3 regions of the Mesorhizobium sp. M0174 genome follow, and region 3 is predicted to be linked to each of the others. Evidence: predicted binding sites of a transcription regulator. Region 3 holds the regulator's gene; each other region holds the start of a gene.
What was found. Region 3 encodes LexA, which represses DNA repair genes until DNA is damaged. Its sites were predicted from a motif close to TGTTCNNNNTGTGTTCNG; they were not measured.

Region 1 (3,277 bases), on a different contig from region 3:
CCGATGCCGGTGCCGTGGAACGACGGCTCGACCGCCAAAGGAGCCAAAGCCACCGCCGGGAAGCTCTTGCCGCCATTCTGCACGAAAAGCCGTGAAAACAGGATATGCCCGACCACTTGCCCGTCTTCGTCCGCCACCAGTTCGACGACGGCATCACCGCCGCTGACCAGCGCGTCGACCAGTCCGGCCTCCGTCTGCTGGCCGAATGCGTGTTCTTCGACAAGGCGGATCGCCTCGCGGTCCCGCGGCGTCGCCGCGCGTATGGACATCATGCTCATGACAATTTCATTCCTTTTTCGAGCTTGGCCCCGCGCAGAAACTCCTGCGCGGCTATGGGCCTTGCGCCCGCACGTTGAACTTCGACCAGCCTGATCGCGCCTGACCCGCAGGCGACCGTCAGCCGGTCATCGAGAATTCCTCCCGGTTCGCCGGCGCCTTGCGAGAGCGTCGAGCGAAGCAGTTTCAGCCGTTCTACACGGCCGCCGATTTCGGCCTCGCACCATGCACCGGGAAAGGGCGACAGGCCGCGAATCTGGTTGTGCACGTCGCCAGCAGGTCGCAGCCAGGCTATGCGAGTCTCCGATTTATCGATTTTCTTGGCGTAGGTCACCCCCACCTCCGCCTGTGTGGTAAATGTCAGCGTATTCCGCTCCAGCCGCTCGAGCGCTTGCACCATCAGCGCAGCACTGAGGACCATCAGCCGGTCGTGCAGATCGCCGGCCGTCATGTCGGGTCCAATGGGACATTTTTCAACCATTGCCACCGGCCCGGTGTCGAGGCCTTCGTCCATCCGCATCACCATCATGCCCGTTTCGGTATCGCCGGCCATGATGGCGCGCTGGATAGGGGCAGCGCCGCGCCAGCGCGGCAATAGCGATGCGTGACCGTTGAGGCAACCGAGCCGCGGCGCCTCGAGAATGGGTTTGGGCAGAAGCAGCCCGTAGGCGACGACCACGGCGACGTCGGCACCCAAGGCGCGGAACGCCTCCTGCTCCGCCTCGCTCTTCAGCGACACCGGCGACCGCACCTCGACGCCCAGCCGCTCCGCCTCACGCTGCACCGGCGACGGCGTCAGTTCGAGCCCGCGCCGGCCGCCGGCGCGCGGCGGCTGCGTGTAGACGGCCGTCAACCCGTGCCCGGCCCCGGCAATCGCCCGCAGCGTCGGCACGGAGAATTCAGGCGTACCCATGAAGATGACACGCAGGGGCATTTCGTCGACGCCTACCCCACCATCTTGCCCGGCGCCTTGTCCCTGGCGAGCTTCTTGAATTTCTTGACCACCATGTCGCGCTTCAGCTTGGAGATGTGATCGATGAACAGCACGCCGTTGAGGTGGTCGATTTCATGCTGCAGGCAGGTCGCCATCAGCCCCTCGGCCTCGATCTCCTGCAGCTTGCCGTCGCGGTCGAGAAACTTCACCCGCACCGCCGCCGGACGCTCGACCTCGGCATAGTAATCCGGGATCGACAGGCAGCCTTCCTCATAGACCGAACGCTGGTCGGAGCTTTCGAGGATTTCGGGATTGATGAAGACGTGCGGTGCCGGCGTCTCGTCCTCTTTGGCCAGGTCGATCACCAGCATGCGCAAGGGTTCGCCGACCTGGATCGCTGCGAGGCCGATGCCGGGCGCGTCATACATAGTGTCCAGCATGTCGCCGGCCAGTTTGCGCAAATCGCCATCGACACGCTCGACCGGTTTTGAAACCTGGCGCAGGACGGGATCGGGGAGGATGATAAGCGGCTTGATCGACATGGCGTCTCACCTAAGACCTCGCAGGAAAAGCGTCAACCGGGACGGCTTCGGGTCGTTCACGTTTTGATCTGTGCCGGCAGACCGAATCATCTATGCTGTCGGCATGAACGATCTGGCCACCATCCTGTCCGAACCTGTCGCCCGCCTCGGCGCCACCACGCTCACGCTCGGCCAAGCCCTGGGTTTCGGCGCAATGCTGTTCCTTGGACTGTTCGTGGCGCTCGTCGTTGCGCTCTGGCGATCGGCCAAGGCGCGTGTGGCGGCCGCCGAAGCCGCCGACCACGCCCGTGACGCCGAGGTGCGGATGGCCGGCATCTTGGCAAGCCAGGCGGAAATGCAAGGCCGCATGGGCGCCATCGCCGAAGTGTTCGGGGCGCGCCAGGCGGAACTGACCCAGTCGATCGGCCAGCGCCTCGATGCCATGACCGGCCGCCTGGGCCAGACCATGACCGAGCAGACGAGATCGACGCATGAGAGCCTCGCCAAGCTGCAGGAACGGCTGGCGGTTATCGATATCGCGCAAGGCAATATCCAGTCGCTGGCCGGCCAGGTCGTGCAATTGCAGGCGATCCTTTCCAACAAGCAGACGCGCGGCGCCTTCGGCCAGTCGCGCATGGAGGCCATCGTCGCCGACGGATTGCCGCACGGCGCCTATGAATTCCAGGCGACCTTGTCGAATGGCAGCCGGCCCGACTGCCTGGTGAAGATGCCGAACGGCGCGCCGTCACTTGCCATCGACGCAAAGTTTCCGCTCGAGGCGTGGAATGCCATCCGTGCCGCCGAAGGCGCCGACCTGCAGAAGTCGGCAGCACAGGCTTTCCGCCGCGACATCGAGGTGCATGTCCGCGATATTTCCGAAAAATACCTGATCCAGGGCGAGACGCAGGACACCGCCTTCATGTTCGTGCCCTCGGAATCGGTGTTCGCCGAAATCCATGAGAATTTCGAGGCCGTTGTCCAAAAGGCGCATCGATCGCGGATCGTCATCGTCTCGCCATCGCTTTTGATGCTGTCGATTCAGGTCATCCAGGCAATCCTCAAGGATGCCCGCATGCGCGAGCAGGCGCACCTGATCCAGGGCGAGGTCATCCGGCTAATGGAAGACGTCTCCCGGCTCGACGAGCGGGTGCGCAAATTGCAGACGCATTTCGGTCAATCGGCCAAGGATATCGACGACATCCTGGTCTCGACATCGAAGGTGACCCGGCGCGGACAAAAGATCGAGGCGCTGGAGTTTGGCGTGCAGCCGGCGGAGGATACCGCTGGTTCGAATGGCAGCGGAGCAAAAGCGGAAAGCAGCCCGCGCGTCGCTGATTCGAAAACCGGGCAGTTGAGGCTAAGGGTCGTCGAAGGCGACGATTGAGAGCTACGCCGGAACCGGAGGCTTCACCCGGATCTGGCGCTACTGCTCCTCGATGATGGTCGTGCCTTCGAATTCCGGCAGCCAATGCAGCGCCGAGCGGTGCCAGATCTGCTTTTTCGGCACCAGTTGCTCGCGTTGCCGTGCCGTGCCGACCCTGATGCC
Region 2 (3,277 bases), on a different contig from region 3:
GACCAACGGGAGTTCGTTTGCTCTTGCATGCCGCCCTTGTCGCATCCGGTCGGGTGGCAAGCGGGGCGGAGACGAGGAGATTTTCCGAAGTTGCGTGCAGTTTTTATGCACGGCTTGCCTCGGCCGGCTGCAGACGGCATAGATCGGAGATGACCACCGAAAGCTACCGCCCGCGCCGCTCGGTGCTTTACGTCCCGGCTTCGAACGACAAGGCGCTGGCCAAGATCCAATCGCTGGCCTGCGATACCGTCGTCATCGATCTCGAGGACGCCGTCGCCCCGGCCGACAAGCCTTCCGCGCGCGAAAAGCTGGTGGCGATTTTCGCCGGCCATTCCAACCGGCGCTGCGAGATGGTCGTGCGCATCAACGCGCTGTCGAGCGAGTGGGGCGGCGCCGACCTGCTGGCCGCGGCAAAATGCTCGCCCGACGCCATCCTGCTGCCCAAGGTCGACACGCCGCGCGACATTCTCGAGGCCGGCGACGTGCTCGACGACAATTTTATCGCCGACGAAGTCAAGCTATGGGCGATGATCGAGACGCCCAGGGCGCTGCTCAATATCGGGCCGATCGCTGAGCTCGGCCGCGACCCGGCCTCTCGACTGGTTTGTTTCGTTGCCGGAACGAACGACCTGGTCAAGGACACCGGCATTCTCGCCACGCCCGATCGGCGCTATCTCGTTCCATGGCTGATGCAGATGGTGCTCGCCGCGCGCGCCGGCGGCCTCGACCTGCTCGATGGTGTCTTCAATGATTTTCGCGATATGGACGGGTTTGCGCGCGAGTGCACGGAAGCGGCCGCCATGGGTTTTGACGGCAAGTCGCTGATCCATCCGGCTCAGATCGAAGCCGCGAACCGCGCCTTTGCACCGTCGCCCGAAGCAATAGCCGAAGCGCGCGCGGTCAAGGATGCCTTCGCGCTCGCCCAAAATACCGGTAGGGCGGTAGTTGCGCTGAACGGCAAGATGGTCGAGCGGCTGCATCTGGCGCAGGCCGAAAAACTGCTGGCGAAGGCCGCCGCTGTTCGCGCATGACTAACGCAACTGACGACAGGATTGAAGAATGAAACTCTACCGTTTTCTGTCCGGTCCGGACGATTCCAGCTTCTGCCACAAGGTGACGGCGGCGTTGAACAAGGGCTGGCACCTGTTCGGCTCGCCGACCTATGCCTATGACCAGGAAGCCAAGACCATGCGCTGCGGCCAGGCCGTGGTGAAGGACATCGAGGGCCAGGAATACGGCCCCGACACCAAGCTCAGCGATTGGTAGGGAGGTTCGCTGAAGCGCTCGTCCTTCGTCATCCTAGGGCGTAGCAGTCGCGAAGCGACGTCGCGGAGTACCCTAGGATCCATGCCGTTACCTCTGCCGAAGGGCACGGCGGATCAGGATTAGTCTAGTGTGATCTACCACCGATCGGGATAGCCCCGTTACCCAGAACGGGATGATGAGCGTTCGGTTCTGCACCGCCGGCGCACTGCATCACTATCACGGCATGGATCCTGGGGTCTGCGCCGCGTCGCTTCGCTCCTTGCTCCGCCCCAGGATGACGAGGAGCGGGGTCGCTCACTCCGCTGCCTCTTCGATCTTCTCCATATCGTCGTCCGACAGGCCGAAATGGTGGCCGATCTCGTGGATCAGCACATGGGTGACGATGTCGCCCAGCGTTTCCTCGTTCTCGGCCCAGTAGTCGAGGATGGCGCGACGATAGAGGGTGATGCGGTTCGGCCCCTCGCCGGTCTGCGGATTCCAGCGCTCGGCGATGCCGCGCCCCTCGAACAGGCCGAGCAGGTCGAAGGGCGTTTCCAGCGAAAGGTCGTCCATGATCTCGTCGGTCGGGAATTCGGCGATCTGAATGACGATCTCGCCGGTCAACTTGCGAAAGTCCTCCGGCAGATGGGCATAGGCCTCCAGCGCCAGGAGCTCGATTTCCTCCATCGTTGGCGAAAGCTGGTCGTGCCAGATGCGTGTTTGGTAGATGCGAGCCATGCTTTGTCCTTTGATCCCGGCATATAGGCTTTCAGGCCGAACTCGGCAAATGGTCGGGCTGCCGCCTTTGCCCCAGGATCATAAGCAGGAATAAATTCAGCGTGTCGTAATTCGCGTACGCACTGAGGAGGTGGTACCGTGCTGAACAAATTTCGAGCCGATGAGTCGACGGAAATGGTGGAAGGCGCGTCCTAGAGTTCCGCGACACCTTTCTTGCCCCTCGGGAAGGTTTGGTGGTCGTGATTGAGGTCTACCTAGACGAATCTGGCACTGACCATGACTCGCAAATTCTTTCCGTATCCGCCGTTTGGGCTTCAAAAGAAGACTGGCAGATCTGGACCCTCGAGTGGATCGTGGCGAAGGCGCCGATAAAAATTCACCACTCGGTCGATTGCCATAACAGGCATGGGGAGTACGAAGGGTGGACCCGTGAAGAGCGAGATAGACACGTCAAGCGCATCCTGCCGGTAGTCAAAAACCACTACATTCGGGGCATTATCGCCGCCGTCGACAGGCGGAAACTGAGCGAGGTCTTGGCTCACAAACATAGCTTAGCCATCAAGCCGGAAGACATGGTACGCGGCTGGTACTACATCTGCCTGCAATGGGCCCTTCGCAGCACGTGGGAGAAACTCGCATCGGAAGGCCACGATAACATCGCATTCGTCCATGAAGCCAACCAGTACAGCGCGGCGGCGACTGAGGCGTTCCAGCAAGTCCAGCGGCATTTTCCGGGAAAATCGGCGACTTTCAATTTCGGCTCAAAAACTAGGCACCCACCGCTTCAATGCGCAGACGTATTGGCATATGAGGGGAACCATCAAATGAGGAATTTTCGCGGTCCCCTACGAAAAACCCTCCAAGCTATCGACCCTAGCTTCAGCCGCTTTAGCTTTCGCAAATATGACGATGAAGAAGTCGATCAAATCGCCGACTTTACCGCCCAATATTTGAGACGCGTCGCTTCAGAATTGGCTTCAGGCTAGAGTCAAAAGCCGCCCCCTTTTTATCAACCCCAGGCTCCCGAGCGGTTTCCTTGAAAAGCTCGGATTGCTCTTTCTGGGAATAAATTCCCCATGACTCCGCTTGACTCTTCGGGCGGCCTCTGGAATCTATAGGAACATAACGGGAACAATTGTGAGTGGAAGCTGACCGTCATGGCGACAAGCGCCGTGGCGCGGGAGACTGTTTTTGCCCTGCGCCGCCAGATCGCGAAGATCGAAGGGACCTTGCCCGAGCGCCTGGAGGCGCCGGCCAGTTCGTCGTTTGACGCGGATGTCCCTCGTCAGAGTCT
Region 3 (3,277 bases):
CAGCGGCTTCTTTCTCGGCAATCCGAAAGTCGTGGCTTCGGGCAGCATGCCGCTTGCCGCGCGGCTTTCTTCCGCGATCGAAGACGCGCGCGAATCCATCGCCGACCATATCCGCAGCCGCATCGGCGGCGCCGAGGGCGAGATTGCTGCTGCGCTGATCGTTGGCGTGCGCGCCGGCATTCCCGAGGAGATCAACGAAGCGATGCGGCGTACAGGCATCTACCACATCATCTCCATCTCGGGGCTGCATATGGCGTTGGTCGCCGGCACCATCATGGCGCTGCTACGCGGCGCCTTTGCGCTGTTTCCCGACTTCTCATCGCGACGGCCGGTCAAGAAATATGCCGCAGCCGCCGCGCTTTTTTCGATTGCGGCCTACCTCGTCTTTTCCGGCATTGTGGTAGCGGCCGAACGCAGCTTCATCATGCTGGCGGTGATGCTTATCGCCGTGCTGTTCGACCGGGCCGCGCTCACCATGCGCAACCTGGCGATCTCGGCCATCGCGGTCATCGTGGTGTCGCCGCACGAGGTGGTCGGTCCGAGCTTCCAGATGTCCTTCGCCGCGACGGCGGCCCTTGTCGGCGCCTATGCCGGCTGGTCCGACTACCGCGCCGGCAGGGCCACCACGCCGCCGCCGCGGCGGTCGCCGCTACGCCTCGCCACGCGAAAGGTCCTGCTGGGCATGGGCGGCCTGGCGATGACCTCGATCATTGCAGGGAGCGCCACGGCGCTTTTCGCCATATGGCATTTCCAGCGCGTGGCGCCGCTCAGCCTGTTCGCCAATCTGGCCATCATGCCCATCGTCTCACTGGTCGTCATGCCCTTCGCCGTCCTCAGTGCGCTGGCGATGCCGTTCGGCGCGGATGGGCCTTTCCTATACGTGATGGGCAAAGGGCTGACGGCGATGATCGCCCTGTCCGGGTGGATCTCCGAGCGCTCGCCGATCGATGCGGTCGGACTGATTTCGCTGAGATCTGTCCTTTTGGTGACGATCGCCCTCGTCATTGCCAGCATGGCGACGACCTGGTTGCGGCTCGCGGCACTTCCTTTTGCGCTCGCCGGCTTGCTAACGACAACGCAGACGCGCGTACCCGACGTATTGATCTCGGAGGACGCACGGCTGGTCGCGCTGCCGATCGGCAGCGGTGAGCTCGCCGTCAACCGGGCACGCCCGAATGAGTTCACGATCGACAACTGGAAACGCGCGCTCACATCAGAGGCTATCGTCGCGCCGGAAACACCTGGAAAGAACGATCCGCAATTCGACATTGCCGATCCGGCCGACCTACCGCCGGGCATGCCGTTCATTTGCACGGACGGTCTCTGCCTCGCCAGGCATCCATCCGGCGCGATCATTGCGCAAGCCAAGGACCGCGATACCGCACGGCCAGCCTGCGCCTTCGCCAGCTTGATCGTCATCGACGACGCCACCGCCCATAATCCCTGCTACTACGACCGGCTGGTCCTCGTCGTCACCAAACGGCAACTGGCGCGCGCGGGAAGTGCGGCCGTCTATTTCGATCCACAAGCGGCAACACGCGCCGAAATCCGCTTCGCCGTCGAAAAATCATACCGGCCCTGGCACGTGCAGCGGAAATTTTCACGCGCGGCGCGCGGCCTGCCGCCATACCGCAGAGCCGACAATCCAAAAGCCGGCACCAAGGGCGCAACTCAGTAGCGGCGGATCAGCCCAACGAGCTTGCCCTGCACCTTGACCCTGTCTGGTCCGAAGATGCGCGTCTCGTAGGCCGGATTGGCGGCCTCCAGGGCGATCGAGGCGCCCTTGCGGCGGAACCGCTTCAGCGTCGCTTCCTCCTCGTCGACCAAGGCCACCACGATCTCACCGGGGCTCGCCGTATCGGCGTTGCGGATGATCACCGTGTCGCCGTCGAAAATGCCAGCCTCGATCATCGAATCGCCTTTGACCTCGAGCGCATAATGCTCGCCGCCCATGATCATATCCGGCGGCACCGAAATCGAATGCGTCTGGTGCTGGATAGCATCGATCGGCACACCGGCGGCGATGCGGCCCATTACCGGGATCGAAACGGCGGCGACGACATCGTCGTCATTGCCGGCTGCAGGGACGCGCGACGATGTGGGCTTGCCCTGCCGAGGGGCACCTTGCCCAAGACTGCCCTGGATGACACTCGGCGAGAACTTGCGTGCCGCATTGAGGCCGGGGGCGATCGAGTCAGGCAGGCGTAGTACCTCCAGCGCACGGGCCCGGTTGGGCAAACGGCGAATGAAGCCGCGCTCCTCCAGCGCCGTAATCAGTCGGTGGATTCCGGATTTGGAAGCCAGGTCGAGCGCTTCCTTCATCTCGTCGAAGGAAGGTGGGATACCGCTTTCCTTCAACCTTTCGTGGATGAACATAAGCAGTTCGTGTTGTTTGCGTGTCAGCATAGCGACCCCCAACAGAATCAGAAAACAAACCCAGAACAGACACTATCTGTTCCAGTTGTGTTCCGCAACTGTTTAAAGTTTAATGAATGCGTTAAGGCTCGGGAAACAAACGACGTCCCCTACCGGCGTACCGTATTTTCACCGCCGCGAGCCTCATCCCCTTGATTCTGCTTTCGTTTGCGCCGTTCTGGCCTCCTTGAAGGCGGCACTGGCATCGGCCGTCGGTCGGCAAAGGGCACGGAATTGAACCCGTATCGACTGTGCGGTTTGGTCAATGCACCGTGAACGAAACGAACTCAAAACGCCAACCTCGGGCTAACTCCAGGTTTCCACCGCCTGGTCAGGCTGCTTCTCGCCGGTGGAGCCTTGCTACGCGCTACCCGGTAATGGAAGAACAGTTGATGCGTGTCCGGCGTTGCGTTGGATTTTTTGAGGGAGCAGGCAAATCATGACGGGAATTCCCGATCTCGTGGCCGTAAAGGCGATGGATGCCGCGGATCCGCTGCGCGCGATGCGCGACCGCTTTGTGTTGCCGCAAGGAGTGATCTATCTCGACGGCAATTCGCTAGGAGCTGCTTCACGTGCCGCCTTCGATGAATTGCGCAAGGCCGCGACCGAAGAATGGTCGCATGATCTCATCCGCGCATGGAACACGGCCCGCTGGTTCAACATGCCGCTTGAACTTGGCGACCAGCTCGGGCGCCTGATCGGTGCCGCGGTCGGCCAGACGGTGGTCTGCGACACGACGTCGGTCAACATCTACAAGCTGCTGCACGCGGCCATGGCCATGCGACCGGAGCGGCAGGCCATCGTCGCCGAGGGCGATAGTTTTCCGACAGACCTCTACATGGCTGAGGGTGTGGTTTCGACG

Region 1: NKJ13_RS09780 (DNA recombination protein RmuC) is a predicted target of LexA. The motif match lies at 1,806-1,823, and genes of this name have one in related genera.
Region 2: NKJ13_RS22365 (metallopeptidase family protein) is a predicted target of LexA. The motif match lies at 2,125-2,142, and genes of this name have one in related genera.

The regions. Positions count from the first base shown of each region.
Region 1 covers NZ_JAMYTB010000004.1:67,051-70,327, reverse strand. The annotation lists gene NKJ13_RS09795 (GNAT family N-acetyltransferase) at 1-278, opposite strand, end outside; gene fmt (methionyl-tRNA formyltransferase) at 275-1,204, opposite strand; gene def (peptide deformylase) at 1,222-1,752, opposite strand; gene NKJ13_RS09780 (DNA recombination protein RmuC) at 1,856-3,115, shown strand; gene NKJ13_RS09775 (GFA family protein) at 3,155-3,277, opposite strand, start outside.
Region 2 covers NZ_JAMYTB010000013.1:21,279-24,555, reverse strand. The annotation lists gene NKJ13_RS22375 (HpcH/HpaI aldolase/citrate lyase family protein) at 150-1,031, shown strand; gene NKJ13_RS22370 (DUF1737 domain-containing protein) at 1,060-1,266, shown strand; gene NKJ13_RS22365 (metallopeptidase family protein) at 1,561-1,983, opposite strand; gene NKJ13_RS22360 (DUF3800 domain-containing protein) at 2,217-2,969, shown strand; gene NKJ13_RS22355 (ImuA family protein) at 3,141-3,277, shown strand, end outside.
Region 3 covers NZ_JAMYTB010000006.1:185,471-188,747, forward strand. The annotation lists gene NKJ13_RS15035 (ComEC/Rec2 family competence protein) at 1-1,678, shown strand, start outside; gene lexA (transcriptional repressor LexA) at 1,672-2,406, opposite strand; partial or broken gene kynU (kynureninase) at 2,855-3,277, shown strand, end outside.